DNA from 2 places in the Pelosinus sp. UFO1 genome. Region 2 is predicted to be linked to the other one. Evidence: a T-box and tRNA genes for the amino acid it is inferred to sense, from the RefSeq annotation. Region 2 holds a T-box; the other holds one or more tRNA genes.

Region 1 (8,047 bases), 410 kb from region 2:
AGCTTCCGGCATAATATTGAGGATTGGCATATCTGCAATTTGACCATTTAGAGCATTTGTAGCAGCTTCAGTAATTCCAATATCAAGTGGTTGCGCCATAATAAACTTTACACGATCCTTAACGATTGCACGTTCTTTATGAACACAACAACGATATCTTGGACCATCCTCAGTAACAATACCGTCTAAAATATCTACAATATTATGTTTATCTAATTCCCCAGCAAATGTGAGTTTAGCAATTTCCGATAATACTTTACGTCTTATTTTTACGACTTCAGTTTCTTTTAACATATATAACTCCTCCAATCGAGACTATTTTCTTATAATAGTATAAATAATCACTAGATAAATGTCTATAATACTTTGTATATTGTATACACTATTTTCATGTTTATTAAGTTTTATTATTAAATAAAGTAATTATCAAACTAAAAAATTCTCCATCACTAAAATAAAAACGTCATTCACAGAAATGAATGACGTTTTTATGAAAATGGCTCCTGAAGTAGGACTCGAACCTACGACCGATCGGTTAACAGCCGATTGCTCTACCAACTGAGCTATCCAGGAATATAACCGGCAACTACCTATCCTCCCAGGCCGTTTCCAACCAAGTACTTTCGGCGTATAAGGGCTTAACTACTGTGTTCGGTATGGGAACAGGTGGAACCCCTTAGCTATCGTCACCGGATTAAAGTTTTTAAATGGTCCGATTGCTTATAATACCCCATCTGCGTTGTTGTTTCTGCGGGCGTTCAGTTCACGTACTGTAGTACTGTTCACTTCACGTCCTCGTCACGCCTAGCAGCTGTGCCATTCTAATCAATCTATTCCATAAAGGTACATACATATAAAATATATGTTCCTTCAAAACTTCACAGAAGAAAGACTGCATGTTAGTCGTTAGTAGCTGCGCTACTAACTAAATTAAGTCAAGCCCTCGTCCTATTAGTACCAGTCAGCTGAATCCATTGCTGGACTTACACACCTGGCCTATCAACCTTGTCATCTACAAGGGGACTTACTAGCTTACGCTATGAGAGACCTCATCTTAAGGCTGGTTTCACGCTTAGATGCTTTCAGCGTTTATCCTTTCCGAACGTAGCTACCCAGCTGTACCCCTGGCGGGATAACTGGTACACCATTGGTTCGTCCACTCCGGTCCTCTCGTACTAGGAGCAGTTCCCTTCAAGTCTCTTGCGCCCGCGATGGATAGGGACCGAACTGTCTCACGACGTTCTGAACCCAGCTCACGTACCACTTTAATGGGCGAACAGCCCAACCCTTGGGACCTACTACAGCCCCAGGATGTGATGAGCCGACATCGAGGTGCCAAACCTCCCCGTCGATATGGACTCTTGGGAGAGATTAGCCTGTTATCCCCAGGGTAGCTTTTATCCGTTGAGCGATGGCCCTTCCACGCGGTACCACCGGATCACTAAGTCCGACTTTCGTCCCTGCTCGACCTGTACGTCTCGCAGTCAAGCTCCCTTCTGCCTTTGCACTCTTCGCGCGATTTCTGGCCGCGCTGAGGGAACCTTTGAGCGCCTCCGTTACATTTTCGGAGGCGACCGCCCCAGTCAAACTGCCCACCTGACACTGTCCTTAATGTCGTTACTATTAAAGTTAGAATTCCAGTAAATAAAGGGTGGTATCCCAACAATGACTCCATACATACTAGCGTACATATCTCGCAGTCTCCCACCTATCCTGTACATCATTTACCAAAATTCAATGTCAGGCTACAGTAAAGCTCCATGGGGTCTTTCTGTCCAGTCGCGGGTAACCTGCATCTTCACAGGTATTTCAATTTCACCGGGTCCCTCGTTGAGACAGTGCCCAAGTCGTTACACCTTTCGTGCGGGTCGGAACTTACCCGACAAGGAATTTCGCTACCTTAGGACCGTTATAGTTACGGCCGCCGTTTACTGGGGCTTCAGTTCACACCTTCGAATTGCTTCTAAGCACTCCCCTTAACCTTCCAGCACCGGGCAGGTGTCAGCACCTATACGTCAGCTTTCGCTTTAGCAGGCACCTGTGTTTGTGGTAAACAGTCGCTTGGGCCTCTTTTCTGCGACCCTCTTTAGCTCATACCGCAAGGGTAATCACCTAAAAGGGCTCCCCTTCTCCCGAAGTTACGGGGACATTTTGCCGAGTTCCTTAACGAGGGTTTTCCCGCGCACCTTAGGATTCTCTCCCCGCCTACCTGTGTCGGTTTGCGGTACGGGCACCCACAGCCTCGCTAGAAGCTTTTCTTGACAGTGTGGGATCAGTAAGTTCATCGCTATCGCTAGCAACTCCCCGTCACTCCTCAGGCTATACGTTTAGCGGATTTGCCTACTAAACACCCTACAAGCTTAGACGCATTTCTTCCATTCATGCGATTACTTACCCTTCTGTGTCACTCCATCACTCAAACGGATGTGGGTGGTACTGGAATGTTTGCCAGTTGTCCATCGCCTACGCATTTACGCCTCGGCTTAGGCCCCGACTTACCCTGAGACGACGAGCGTTGCTCAGGAAACCTTAGGCTTTCGGTGGACAAGATTCTCACTTGTCTTTTCGCTACTCATACCGGCATTCTCACTTCTATATACTCCACAGCTCCTTACGGTACTGCTTCAAAGCGTATAGAACGCTCCCCTACCACTTGTAACAAAGTTACAAATCCATAGCTTCGGTTCCGTACTTTAGCCCCGGACATCTTCGGCGCAAAACCTCTCGACCAGTGAGCTATTACGCACTCTTTAAATGGTGGCTGCTTCTAAGCCAACATCCTGGTTGTTTCTGAAGTTCCACATCCTTTGCCACTTAGTACGGCATTTGGGACCTTAGCTGATGGTCTGGGCTGTTTCCCTCTTGACTACGGGTCTTATCACTCGCAGTCTGACTCCCAAGGTCCGAGTACAGCCATTCGCAGTTTGACAGAGTTCGGTAACCTATAAGGCCCCTAGCCCAATCAGAGCTCTACCGTCTGTACTTATTTCTTGAGGCTAGCCCTAAAGCTATTTCGGGGAGAACCAGCTATCTCCGCGTTCGATTGGCATTTCACCCCTATCCACAACTCATCTCAAAACTTTTCAACGTTCACGAGTTCGGTCCTCCACGCAATTTTACCTGCGCTTCAACCTGGCCATGGATAGATCACTGCGGTTTCGGGTCTACAACAACTAACTATTCGCCCTATTAAGACTCGCTTTCGCTGCGGCTCCACATCTTCTGCTTAACCTCGCTAGTTACTGTAACTCGCCGGTTCATTCTTCAATAGGCACGCTGTTGACCACATAAGGGTCTTCAACTGCTTGTAGACATACGGTTTCAGGTTCTTTTTCACTCCCCTCCCGGGGTGCTTTTCACCTTTCCCTCACGGTACTATACGCTATCGGTCGCCAAGGAGTATTTTGCCTTGGAGGGTGGTCCCCCCTGCTTCCCACAAGGTTTCACGTGTCTCGTGGTACTCTGGAACTCGGCCATCTTGCTCTGCTTTTCGTCTACGGGACTGTTACCCCCTATGGTCTACCTTTCCAGGTAGTTCGACTAAGCCTGACTCGAATTATGCCGGTCCTCAACCCCGAATCAGTAAACTGACTCGGTTTGGGCTCTTCCCCGTTCGCTCGCCGCTACTTAGGGAATCTCACTTGATTACTTTTCCTCTGGGTACTTAGATGTTTCAGTTCCCCAGGTGCCCTCCTCATACTCTCAGGTATGGGTAACAGTGCATTACCACTGTTGGGTTTCCCCATTCGGAAATCTAGGGATCAAAACCTGCTTGCGATTCCCCCTAGCTTATCGGAGCTTACCCCGTCCTTCATCGGCTCTTGGCGCCAAGGCATCCACCGTATGCCCTTATTAGCTTGACTTAGTCACACTAATAGTCGGCTGTCAATAAACAGTCATCTGCTTCGTTGTCGCTGTGGGCATTCGTTCGACGTACAGAAGTACGACTCACTCTTGTCCTCGCTCCGCCTCGCATCTGACAGCTTCTTGCCAACCTTTAGTTGGTGGTATATTCGGTTTTAACGCCGAAATACACATTAAAAAAATCCTAACATGCTCGGTAATCACCCTAATATTGCTATTAGAATTATTACTTTGCTTTCTTCTGTGCAGTTTTCAAAGAACATAAATGGTGGAGAATAACGGGATCGAACCGTTGACCCCCTGCGTGCAAGGCAGGTGCTCTCCCAGCTGAGCTAATTCCCCGTATAAAAATCCATTTTTCGTTTAAAAAAATCCGAGTTACCTCGAATCAAAACAACAAAATAATGGTGGGCCTAAATGGACTCGAACCATTGACCTCACGCTTATCAGGCGTGCGCTCTAACCAGCTGAGCTATAGGCCCATTTGAGGTATTCCCTCAAAACTAATCAATGTAAGTAGGTTGTAATACTACAGCAAGCACATAAGCTCCGTCTAGTATATAATGCCAGATGTGTCGACCTTGGATTAGAACCATGTATTTCAATGATTCAAATCTCCATAGAAAGGAGGTGATCCAGCCGCACCTTCCGATACGGCTACCTTGTTACGACTTCACCCCAATCACTGATCTCACCTTCGACGGCTGGTTCCATTGCTGGTTACCTCACCGGCTTCGGGTGCTCTCAACTTTCGTGGTGTGACGGGCGGTGTGTACAAGGCCCGGGAACGTATTCACCGCAGCATGCTGATCTGCGATTACTAGCGATTCCGACTTCATGCAGGCGAGTTGCAGCCTGCAATCCGAACTGAGAGCTTGTTTTTGGGTTTGGCTTCACCTCGCGGCTTCGCTACCCTCTATTAAAGCCCATTGTAGTACGTGTGTAGCCCAAGACATAAGGGGCATGATGACTTGACGTCATCCCCACCTTCCTCCGTGTTATCCACGGCAGTCTCCCATGAGTTCCCACCATTACGTGCTGGCAACATAGGATAAGGGTTGCGCTCGTTGCGGGACTTAACCCAACATCTCACGACACGAGCTGACGACAGCCATGCACCACCTGTCTATCTGTCTCCCGAAGGAGAACTTCCTATCTCTAGGATCATCAGACGATGTCAAGCCTTGGTAAGGTTCTTCGCGTTGCGTCGAATTAAACCACATACTCCACCGCTTGTGCGGGCCCCCGTCAATTCCTTTGAGTTTCAACCTTGCGGCCGTACTCCCCAGGCGGGGTACTTATTGCGTTAACTCCGGCACTGGAGGGGTCGATACCCCCAACACCTAGTACCCATCGTTTACGGCCAGGATTACCGGGGTATCTAATCCCGTTCACTACCCTGGCTTTCGCGCCTCAGTGTCAGACACAGTCCAGAAAGTCGCCTTCGCCACTGGTGTTCCTCCTAATATCTACGCATTTCACCGCTACACTAGGAATTCCACTTTCCTCTCCTGCACTCAAGAATAACAGTATCCAAATGCTTCACGGGGTTGAGCCCCGAACTTTAACATCAGACTTATTATCCCACCTGCGCGCGCTTTACGCCCAATAATTCCGGACAACGCTTGCCACCTACGTATTACCGCGGCTGCTGGCACGTAGTTAGCCGTGGCTTTCTTGTCAGGTACCGTCATTACAACACATTATTCACATATCGCACATTCGTCCCTGAAAACAGAGTTTTACGATCCGAAAACCTTCTTCACTCACGCGGCGTTGCTCCGTCAGACTTTCGTCCATTGCGGAAGATTCCCCACTGCTGCCTCCCGTAGGAGTCTGGGCCGTGTCTCAGTCCCAGTGTGGCCGTTCATCCTCTCAGACCGGCTACTGATCGTCGCCTTGGTGAGCCATTACCTCACCAACTAGCTAATCAGACGCAGACCCATCTTCTAGTGGTAGCTTATAAATAGAGGCCACCTTTAGTATGTGAAACAGGCGTTTCACATACAACATTCGGTATTAGCACCACTTTCGCAGTGTTGTCCCCATCTAGAAGGTAGGTTGTCTACGCGTTACTCACCCGTTCGCCACTAAGATTCCATTGCTGAAATCTCCGTTCGACTTGCATGTGTTAGGCACGCCGCCAGCGTTCGTCCTGAGCCAGGATCAAACTCTCCAATAAATTATATTAGAGAACCTTAATGGCTCTTTAAAAAACTAGCTTTTTGTCAATCTCACCAAAGTGGACTAACTTTGTTTTGTACTCAAACGAGTACCGCACATCTGGCTTATTTTAACCTTACTTACATTGTTTAGTTTTCAAGGAACACTGCACCGCTTATTGTGCTTCGTATATGTTAACACACTTTTTATTGCTCGTCAACATTTTTACGAATACTTGCGATGACTTATTTATATTAACATATTTTTTGAATTTATGTCAATCCCCTTTTTCCATTTATTTAATCTATACCTTTATTATTGTTTCAATTCTTCGGCTATATTATTAGGAAGAGGAAATGGAAATTGTACATATGTACTAGGTACATCCCCAACAACAACATATTCGGCGATTGGCATCTGCGTATCCACACTAATACTTTTACTAACTAAGGGAACCACTATTCTAATTTGTGTAGTGGCAATTAGATATATCATGTGCCTAGTTTGATTAATACCTGCCTGTTCAAATTTATCGATTACTTTTACCTGAACCGTACCAATTGGAATAACCGTTACCGTTATATTCGGTCCAATGCTAGCTAATAACTGACTACCTAAAATTTGCCCCATTGGTATCTCAATTTTCTCTTCACCAATACCCTTTAGAATATCTTGTACTTTAATTGTAGTATCTGCAGCAATTCTATTAAATTCCATAGTATTAGGTTGTATTAACACTACACGACCACGACTATCAAGTGTAACGTTCATCAATGTTTGAGGATTAATATCTAAATTCACTCGGTCGTTAATAACCTGATTAATAGATTGAGTGGCAATAAAAGTGGCTTTTGTTTCAGCTATAACTAATAATGTTGGCTTTAAATGGGCTTCTACCATCCAAAAACCCGTCACAAAAATAATACATACCACAATGGCTAACAATATTGAGGATGATATTCTCCGTCTTTTCACTACAGAAAACCTCATGATTACCCTCCTAAAGTAGGATATAACGTATTATATGGTTTTATAGCTTTTAATGTGTCATATTTATATGGAACGTATGAAAGATTTAACCATAACACCGTATATTATATGGTGTTATGGTCAAATCACGAACTATGGATCACATTGACAATTGTGGTGTATCCTGCTATATTACAGTTAGTATTTCACATAAAAATTTCCCGAAAAATATGCAAGCCGTTTTAGCTTAGAACAGAATGGCAGCGCGGGTAATACTCGTCCCTAACCAGGACGGTTTTATTTTTATATGTTAACCATTTGGCAAATATAAGGAGGTTTATCAAATCAATGACTGTACTTGATGTTCTTAAAGAACGAGGTTTTATCCAACAGCTTACCCATGAAGATGAAATGGCTGAACTCTTCGCTAAAGAAAAAATCACTTTTTACATTGGCTTCGATCCCACTGCGGACAGCTTACATGTTGGACATTTTCTAGGAATGATGGTAATGGCGCATATGCAAAAGGCTGGTCATCGACCAGTGTGTCTAATCGGTGGCGGCACGACAATGGTCGGTGATCCATCAGGTAAAACTGATATGCGTAAAATGATGACCCAGGAAGATATTGTCCACAACGGTGAGCGCTTTAAAAAACAAATGCAGCGCTTTATTGACTTCTCTGATAACAAAGCGTTAATGGTTAACAATGCCGACTGGTTACTTAATCTCAATTACATCGAATTTTTAAGGGAGATCGGTGTACACTTCTCTGTGAACCGCATGCTAACTGCAGAATGTTTTAAACAACGGCTGGACAAAGGGTTATCTTTCTTAGAGTTTAACTATATGCTAATGCAGGCCTATGATTTCCTAGAACTTAATCGTCAATGTAATTGCATCATGCAAATGGGCGGAGATGATCAATGGTCTAACATCCTTGCTGGAGCAGATCTTATACGCCGCAAAGAAAGCAAGCCAGCCTATGGATTAACCTATACTCTATTGACCACTAGTGATGGACGGAAGATGGGTAAAACGGAGAAAGGTG
Region 2 (8,047 bases):
TTACCACAGTATCAGACGGAGAGTGGCTGTACTGATATTCTAATGCATACTATGGAGCGTTATTTCACTACGGAAAGAAGCATGGAAGTGACAGATAGTATCAGCGAAGGTTTGATGAGGACCGTGATCCATAACGCAAAAATACTGATGCATAAACCCCAATGTTATGATGCACGTGCAGAAATAATGTGGGCTGGAAGCCTTTCACACAATGGATTGACAGGGTGCGGTTCTGTTGGTGACTGGTCGTGCCATCAGTTGGAACATGAGTTGGGCGGCATGTTCGATGTAGCTCACGGTGCGGGCCTGTCGGCGGTGTGGGGAAGTTGGGCACGGTATGTATACAAGACTGATGTAATGCGCTTTGTACAGTTTGCGGTGAATGTGTTGGGGGTGTCCAATGATTTCAAAGATCCTGAAAAAACCGCTCTGGAAGGTATCAAAGCCATGGAGAATTTTTATCGATTTATCGGTATGCCCACTTCTATTAGGGAATTGGGTGTTGAATTAACGGACGAGCAGATTCACGAGTTGGCTTACAAGTGTAGCTTTAAAAAAACAAGAACCATCGGCAATTTCCAAATTCTAAATATGGAGGATATAGAAAAAATTTATATCATGGCGAGATAATCACAAATAACAATTGAGTAGGAGGCTAATTATTCATTGATTCCTCATTTCCTGTAGGTTGGTTTACATCCCTTTTGCAGAGGCGATGCCAAAAACTAAAAGGATGTTATTTTTATCTCTAAACGAGACGATAGAAGCTAAAAAAAGGTTGCTACTATGCAACCTTTTTTTAGCTTCTATTAATTATTTTTCTTATAACTTCTGTCACTCGCATATAATCATCGTTTCCAACAGGATAAGACGGAGGCCTACGGTCTGCTATCTTACCGTCATAAACCATTTGAACTTTAACTACCCTATGGTTTTCTCCGCCCCAAGTTTCAAGACCTATAGAAACTCTATATTGGGTATTAGGAGGATGGGGTGGACTAGCTGGTACCATAGCGGCTGCTTCAGGGAAAAATACTTTTGCCATATGCTCACACTCTTTTCTTATTGGTAAAATTCCTTTAGTATACCTTTAGTATACCTTTGGAATTTGAGTTAAGCAAGTTAAATTCCATATTATAAGCATCAGACGTGAAAAGCGTATAAGGTTAATATCTTTGTAAGATGGGTAACCTATTTTCTTGTTTTTAGAATTAGCTATATTGCTTTGTGTACACTGGAATTATTTGCTGCTTTTCGCTTATTACTAATCGTTATATACTAAAAATAAAATTAATGAGGTTTAAACAGTGAAAAAACAAGCAGCATGGCTAATTTTAACAATGATTCTAGCTTCAAACATAGTAATAGATTGTAACAAAGACGTTGCTTTTTCAAATTCCAAAACTCAGGAGAATGCTAATTGGTCTGAGTCTGTTGGTTCTAGCAGTATTAATAACGTTCAGGAATTTAATACCCCAATATATAAGACCGTACATAATATAATGACCTTTCTTGAAAAAAGAAACTTGGATGTTATATCGCAAGATGGACGTTTCATATTATTTTACAAGGTAAAATGATCGCCACCTTAACAAGGTTGCACTTTTCTCAAATAAATCAATATTTCAATTAGAGAAAATTTGATTTTTAATTAAGTAATATGATCACTGTTTTTATGCCTAGTGCCACTTTTAACACCCTATCAAATTGGTAAGCCAAGTACCGTCTACTTTTAGTTAGATGGTGCTTATTTTATTTTAAAGCGATAATAAATGATGGTTATTACTGAAGTACCAACTTAATTTTTAAAAAATAACTCTTCAATATCTCGATTTACACCTTCTAATACAGCCACTAGAAACATATCCTTCTACAAGGCCATGATCCGTGAGGCATTGTTTTACTGATGATAAAACTAACCTTCGAGAGCAAAGGTCTACTTCAATTGATGGTATTTGGTAGCACTGATAGTGCCCTAGCGGAGTAGGTGCATCTTGTTTTCCAATACAAGCTATTCTTTATTAGCTTGTATTGGAAAACAATAAGAATCACAGAAGGTGGTAAAAAACATCCTATTTATTATTGCATTTTTGTTTAATTAGGAAGAAGGAATTTTCATTTTAATATTGAAGTAATAATAATTAGTACTAAATAAGGAGTATTTGTTATGTTGAAACAAGAAGAAACAAAACAGCTTGTGAAAAAATATTTTTCTGAGGCTAGTGATGAACAAGTAGAGAGACTTCTAGAAGAGTTAACTAGGGATATTGAAATTACTATCCATGCTAGAATAAGAGAATTAGTTAATTGCGAGAGAATTAAAAAACTATCAAATGCTTGATTAAAGATGCAAAGAGGTGTTTTTTTGTGGATAATATAAAAGAAATAAAAAAAGAAAATGAATGGCGCAATCATCCCATTGTCATTTTCGTTGGAATACTAGTATTGTACACTGCAAGTAACTCGATTATTGCACTATTTAATTTGTAATTACTCAAAGTGTTGTCATTAATTTTGCCACCTTAGTTCTAATGATTTCCAGCGGATTGTAAGGTATTTACTATTATCACTAATAGATAATGGCAATTTGCTGGTTTCCTTTGTGGGATAGTACAATAATTCGCAAAATAAAGAAGCCACGAATATACGTAGCTTCTTTATTTTGCAAGCAGGTTTATGGGGTTAGTTGCATTAGTAGTATGTGAAAAAAGAAATATACCAAGCAAGGTTTAATAATTTAAAAATAGCATTCTGAAATAAGCCAGCTACAGCCTCAGGGATGTAGCTGCTGTTTTTATTGACATTATTAATAGGATACTAGGTATTTCATTGGATCTATAGGAGTATTGTTTATACGCACTTCGTAATGGACATGGGGGCCGGTGCTTTTGCCAGTGCTGCCAGCATAGGCAATAACCTGTCCTTTCTTGACTTGTTGTCCAACATTAACAGCTAGCTGGGAGTTGTGGCCATATAGTGTTGCGATACCATTTCCGTGGTCAATTTGTACTAGATTGCCATAGCCACCAGCCGGACCACTCGCTACGACTTCGCCGTCGGCAGTTGCCACTACTGGTGCGCCCATAGTATAGGCAATATCGACACCAGGATGTAACTCATTACCGTCGCCGAATGGCGAGATTCGCCAACCAAACCCTGAAGTAATGGTTCCTCGAACAGGCCAAATAGAAGGTGTTGCAACTAAGTTAGCAGCTGGTTTAGGCGTAATCGAGGGTGGAGTTGGCAAGCTGGGAGCTGTGTACTCGGTAACTTCATTTGCTGTTGCCACCTGCGAGGTAAGCGGCAAGTGTAATTGGTAGAAGAGTATCGATATAAGTAGCATACATAGCAAGAAGATGCGCCATGGTGCTGAGAGTGTTAGCATTTTTTTGATAACAGTTGCCTTTTTTGCAGTCGGAGTTTCTATAGGATCTGTCATAACTGGGGTTCCTCCTTAAACGTAGAATTATAAGATAAAAGGTAGCTCATAGGATAATTTGTCTACCATTTTACATTATAGCGGAAATCGAGATATTTTGCCTGCCTAAATTAAAAAATCTGCTAAAAATAACAACTTGACGCCACTTACGAAACATGAGAACATAGTAACGGCTAAGTTTTCATAATGGAGATGACAAATATGCAGATATCTATACAGCAATTTCGTGAGTCGAGGAAGGCAATCATAGTACTGATTGTTGTTTTAGCCATCGCAACGACTTTTTTTTTACAACGTACGAGTCAGCGGACGCCAGTGAGTGTCACCGTTACTCAAGTCAGTACTGTTAGTAAACCACTACACATTGAGCGTGCCGGATTGGTAGTGCATGCGACGATGGTTCCTGTTTACACTGAAGGGGTAGGCCGTGTTAATGATGTCTACGTTACAGCAGGTCAGGTAGTGAAAGCAGGTCAGCCGCTAATTAAACTAGACATCACTGGCGGGGATAGTAAGGTTATGGTCGCGTCTAACTCTACGTCAGTAGAAGTCTCTTCGGTTTCGAAGGATATATATGAAAAGGCATTAAATGAATACAATCGGTATAAAAAACTCTATGAACAAGGTGCTATTGCCCGTAAACAGTTGGAAACTGCGGAAGGGCGTCTACAGGCGGCTCAGGCAGGCATGCAGGGTTCGCAAGAAGGTATGATAGTACCTGAAAGACCGGTTACTACTGTCGTGAACGGCCCGGTTACGATTCAGTCACCAATTGATGGAACGATTACTGGAAGCGTGGTAGCCGCCGGCAGTACGGTTACGGAAGGGCAAGAACTTATGTCGCTTGGCAGTGGGCAAGATGTAGAGATTGTCGTGCCGCTGGAACAAAGTGAGTTATATTTTATCCAGCTCGGTTCAAAAGCAGTTATCGAGGTAGCGGGACAGCAACTGGCGGGGCAAGTTTCCGGCATTTATCCCGAAGTTAAAGATAAACAGATTGCGTCTTTTATGGCGCATATAAAACTAATCCAGCCGCCAGGGGATATGTTACCACTGGGAATGTCTATTACCGTGCGCATTGCTACTGGACAAGAGGTCGGTACGATAGCGATTCCGGCCCAAGCCGTGCTACGTGACGCAGAAGGACAATATTTTATTTTCTTTGACATTGAAGGAAAGGCAATTCGTCAACAGGTTACAGTCGGTGAAGTAATTGGAGATTTGTTGGAAGTTACATCAGCTATACCACAAGGTAGTCTGGTAATAACAACTCTTATCGATCAGCTTAAAAATGGGGATACTATTACTGTTCTAGAATAAAACAGCATATAAAGTCCTGTACTACTTAGGATAAGTAGTGCAGGACTTTTGGGTTATATCCAGAGCAAGAGAAGAAGGATATGAAGGAATATCTTTTGTTCATCCATTGACAATATAAAAAGCAGGGCGTATACTGTTGGTAAATTAATAGAAGTATTTAAAAAGCGATGATCGGGAAGAGTATTCATGATTTTACATACACAGAGAGTAGGGATTGCTGAGAACCTATGATGATAATCTGAAGAAAATCACCTGAGAGCTGATGGCTGAAATTAGAGTAAGTCAATCCGTATTTCTGCGTTAAAGGATAAGGTATGCTAGTACCTGAATGGTTGTTAAAGGTGGTATAACGAATGTAAAACTTCGTCCTGGACAGGATGAAGTTTTTTTATTTTTAGTGAAGGGATAGAATGGTGAAGGCTATCGAGTAAAAGGAGTTTTTAACATGTATAAAAAAGTTGATTCCAAGAATAATTTTGTAGCAATGGAAAAATCCGTTCTTGAACAATGGAAAGAGAAAGATATTATAAAAAGAAATTTTCAAATGAATGAAGGTAGTGAATATTTTACCTTTTACGACGGCCCTCCTACAGCCAATGGTGCACCTCATATTGGTCATGTCGTTACTCGAGTGATTAAAGATCTTATCCCTCGTTATAAAGTTATGAAAGGATATCATGTTTTACGCAAAGCGGGTTGGGATACGCACGGTCTGCCTGTTGAACTTGAGGTAGAGAAAGCTCTTGGTATATCTGGAAAACCGCAAATTGAAAAATATGGTGTGGAAAACTTTATAAAAAAGTGCAAAGATAGCGTATTTACCTATGCAACCCAGTGGAAGGATATGTCCGAACGGGTAGCTTACTGGATTGATATGGATAATCCTTATGTTACCTATCAAAATGAATATATTGAATCGGTATGGTGGTCATTGAAACAGCTCTGGGATAAAGACTTGTTATATAAAGGTCATAAAATTGTTCCTTACTGTCCGCGCTGCGGGACCGCTCTATCATCTCATGAGGTTGCCCAAGGCTATAAAGATGTGAAGGATAGCTCTGCTTACGTTAAATTTAAACTAAAGGGTAAAGATACCTATATTCTAGTATGGACGACAACACCATGGACCTTGCCAAGTAATGTAGCTCTTGCAGTGAATCGAAAATATGATTATGTGGAAATCATCAATCAGGAAGAGCATTTGATCATTGCCCAAGATTTGCTTAGCAGGATTGATGGTGAGTATGAGGTAGTAAGAGCCTTTAAAGGAGAAGAGCTTCTTGAGCAGGAGTACGAACCAATGTTCTCTTTTGTCACTCCTGAGAAAAAAGCCTATTATATTGTTCATGGTGATTTTGTAACTCTTAGTGATGGTTCAGGTGTGGTTCACATAGCACCTGCTTATGGAGAAGATGATAATCGGGTAGGGCAGAAATATGATCTGCCGTTGATAAATTTGGTTGATGTGCAGGGGAATTTTGTGAAAGAGGTCATCCCCTGGCAGGGGATGTTTGTTAAAAAAGCAGATGAAAAAATCATTGAAGTTATGAAGGAAAAAAATATCCTTTATAAAACAGAGAAATATCTTCATTCGTACCCATTCTGCTGGCGCTGTGACACACCTCTTTTATATTATCCGAGGGATTCTTGGTTCGTAAAGATGTCCTCCTTACGAGACAATCTCTTAGAAAATAATGATAAAATCAATTGGTATCCTGATAATATTAAGAAAGGTCGATTTGGTAATTTCCTGGATAATGTGATTGATTGGGGACTAAGTCGGGAACGTTATTGGGGCACCCCTTTACCAATTTGGGAATGCGAATGCGGGCATAGGGAATGCATCGGAAGCCTTGCCGAACTAAAGGAAAAGGCAATCCAAGTGCCGGGAGATATTGAGCTTCACAAGCCCTACATTGATAAGGTATCACTACAATGTCCTAAGTGTGTAAAAAAAATGCAAAGAGTTAGCGAGGTAATTGATTGCTGGTATGATTCCGGCTCCATGCCCTTTGCTCAATATCATTATCCTTTTGAGAATAAGGAGTTGTTTGAGAAAAACTTTCCTGCCCAGTTTATATCGGAAGCGGTTGATCAGACAAGAGGATGGTTTTACACCCTTCTCGCTATATCTACTGCCATATTTGATAAGAGTCCTTTTGAAAATTGTATCGTTCTTGGGCATGTGCTCGATAAAAACGGTATTAAAATGTCAAAGCATAAAGGGAATGTCTTAAATCCTTTTACGGTTCTGGAGAATCAAGGAGCCGATGCCTTACGATGGTATTTTTATACTGCTAGTGCTCCTTGGCTGCCATCCAGGTTTTATGAAGATGCGGTGATTGAAGCCCAACGTAAATTTTTAAATACTTTATGGAATATATATTCTTTCTACGTGTTGTATGCACAGATCGATCAGTTTGATCCGACTACGTATCATGGGAGACAAAGTAGCCATGTCATGGATAAGTGGATTATCTCTAAGCTTAATACCATGATTTATAAGGTTGGGGAAGATCTGGATGCTTATGATATAACTGGAGCAGCAGAGCTTATCGGAGAATTTACTGATGAGTTGTCAAACTGGTATGTGAGGAGAAATAGAACCAGATATTGGGTTATGGAGATGACAGATGATAAGATCGATGCGTATCTTACCTTACACACTGTGCTGAAAAATCTAGTAATCGTGGCTGCTCCTTTCGTTCCTTTTATAACAGAAGAGATTTATCAAAACCTTGTAGTAGGTCGTGATGTAAAAGCACCGGAGAGTGTGCATCTGTGCAGGTGGCCTGAATATGATGAAAAGCTTGTCGATAGGCAGCTGGAAAAAGAAATGGAGCTAACTTACAAGATTTGTGGTCTAGGAAGAAGTGCGAGAAATGTGGCCAATATTAAAAATAGGCAGCCTCTTTCCAAAATGTTACTAAGTACTAAGACACTACCTGATTATTATATTGATATTATTAAAGAAGAACTAAATATAAAATGCGTAGAAGTGAACGCTAATATGTCTGATTATGTAAGTTATATCGTAAAACCCAATTCGCCAGTGTTAGGGAAAACTCATGGTAAGTTTATACCAGCCATCAGAAAAGCTATTTCGGAGATGGATCAGATGGCGTTAGCGTTGAAAATTTCAAATAACGAGGCCATTACAGTAGAAATTGATGGTACTCTCATAGAGTTTAACTCTACCAATTTGTTGGTAACGATGAATGGACTCGAAGGTTTCGCCTTTGCTGGAGAAGGTGATGTTGGTGTTGTTCTTGATACCCATATCTCTGA

What was found. A T-box is a leader RNA that pairs with one kind of tRNA and senses whether it is charged. The one in region 2 lies ahead of ileS (isoleucine--tRNA ligase), so its partner is inferred to be a tRNA-Ile.
Region 1: it has a tRNA-Ile gene. The T-box ahead of ileS (isoleucine--tRNA ligase) is inferred to sense a tRNA for this amino acid. The anticodon was not compared.

What each region holds. Positions count from the first base shown of each region.
Region 1 covers NZ_CP008852.1:2,072,284-2,080,330, reverse strand. The annotation lists gene UFO1_RS09545 (4Fe-4S dicluster domain-containing protein) at 1-294, opposite strand, end outside; tRNA gene UFO1_RS09540 (tRNA-Asn) at 498-573, opposite strand; rRNA gene rrf (5S ribosomal RNA) at 578-694, opposite strand; rRNA gene UFO1_RS09530 (23S ribosomal RNA) at 932-3,863, opposite strand; tRNA gene UFO1_RS09525 (tRNA-Ala) at 4,131-4,206, opposite strand; tRNA gene UFO1_RS09520 (tRNA-Ile) at 4,270-4,346, opposite strand; rRNA gene UFO1_RS09515 (16S ribosomal RNA) at 4,488-6,046, opposite strand; gene yunB (sporulation protein YunB) at 6,343-7,017, opposite strand; gene tyrS (tyrosine--tRNA ligase) at 7,345-8,047, shown strand, end outside.
Region 2 covers NZ_CP008852.1:2,482,046-2,490,092, reverse strand. The annotation lists gene UFO1_RS11665 (iron-containing alcohol dehydrogenase) at 1-630, shown strand, start outside; gene UFO1_RS11660 (hypothetical protein) at 800-1,045, opposite strand; gene UFO1_RS11655 (hypothetical protein) at 1,308-1,580, shown strand; gene UFO1_RS25210 (hypothetical protein) at 2,168-2,341, shown strand; gene UFO1_RS11650 (M23 family metallopeptidase) at 2,807-3,439, opposite strand; gene UFO1_RS11645 (efflux RND transporter periplasmic adaptor subunit) at 3,641-4,759, shown strand; T-box leader at 4,918-5,133, shown strand; gene ileS (isoleucine--tRNA ligase) at 5,205-8,047, shown strand, end outside.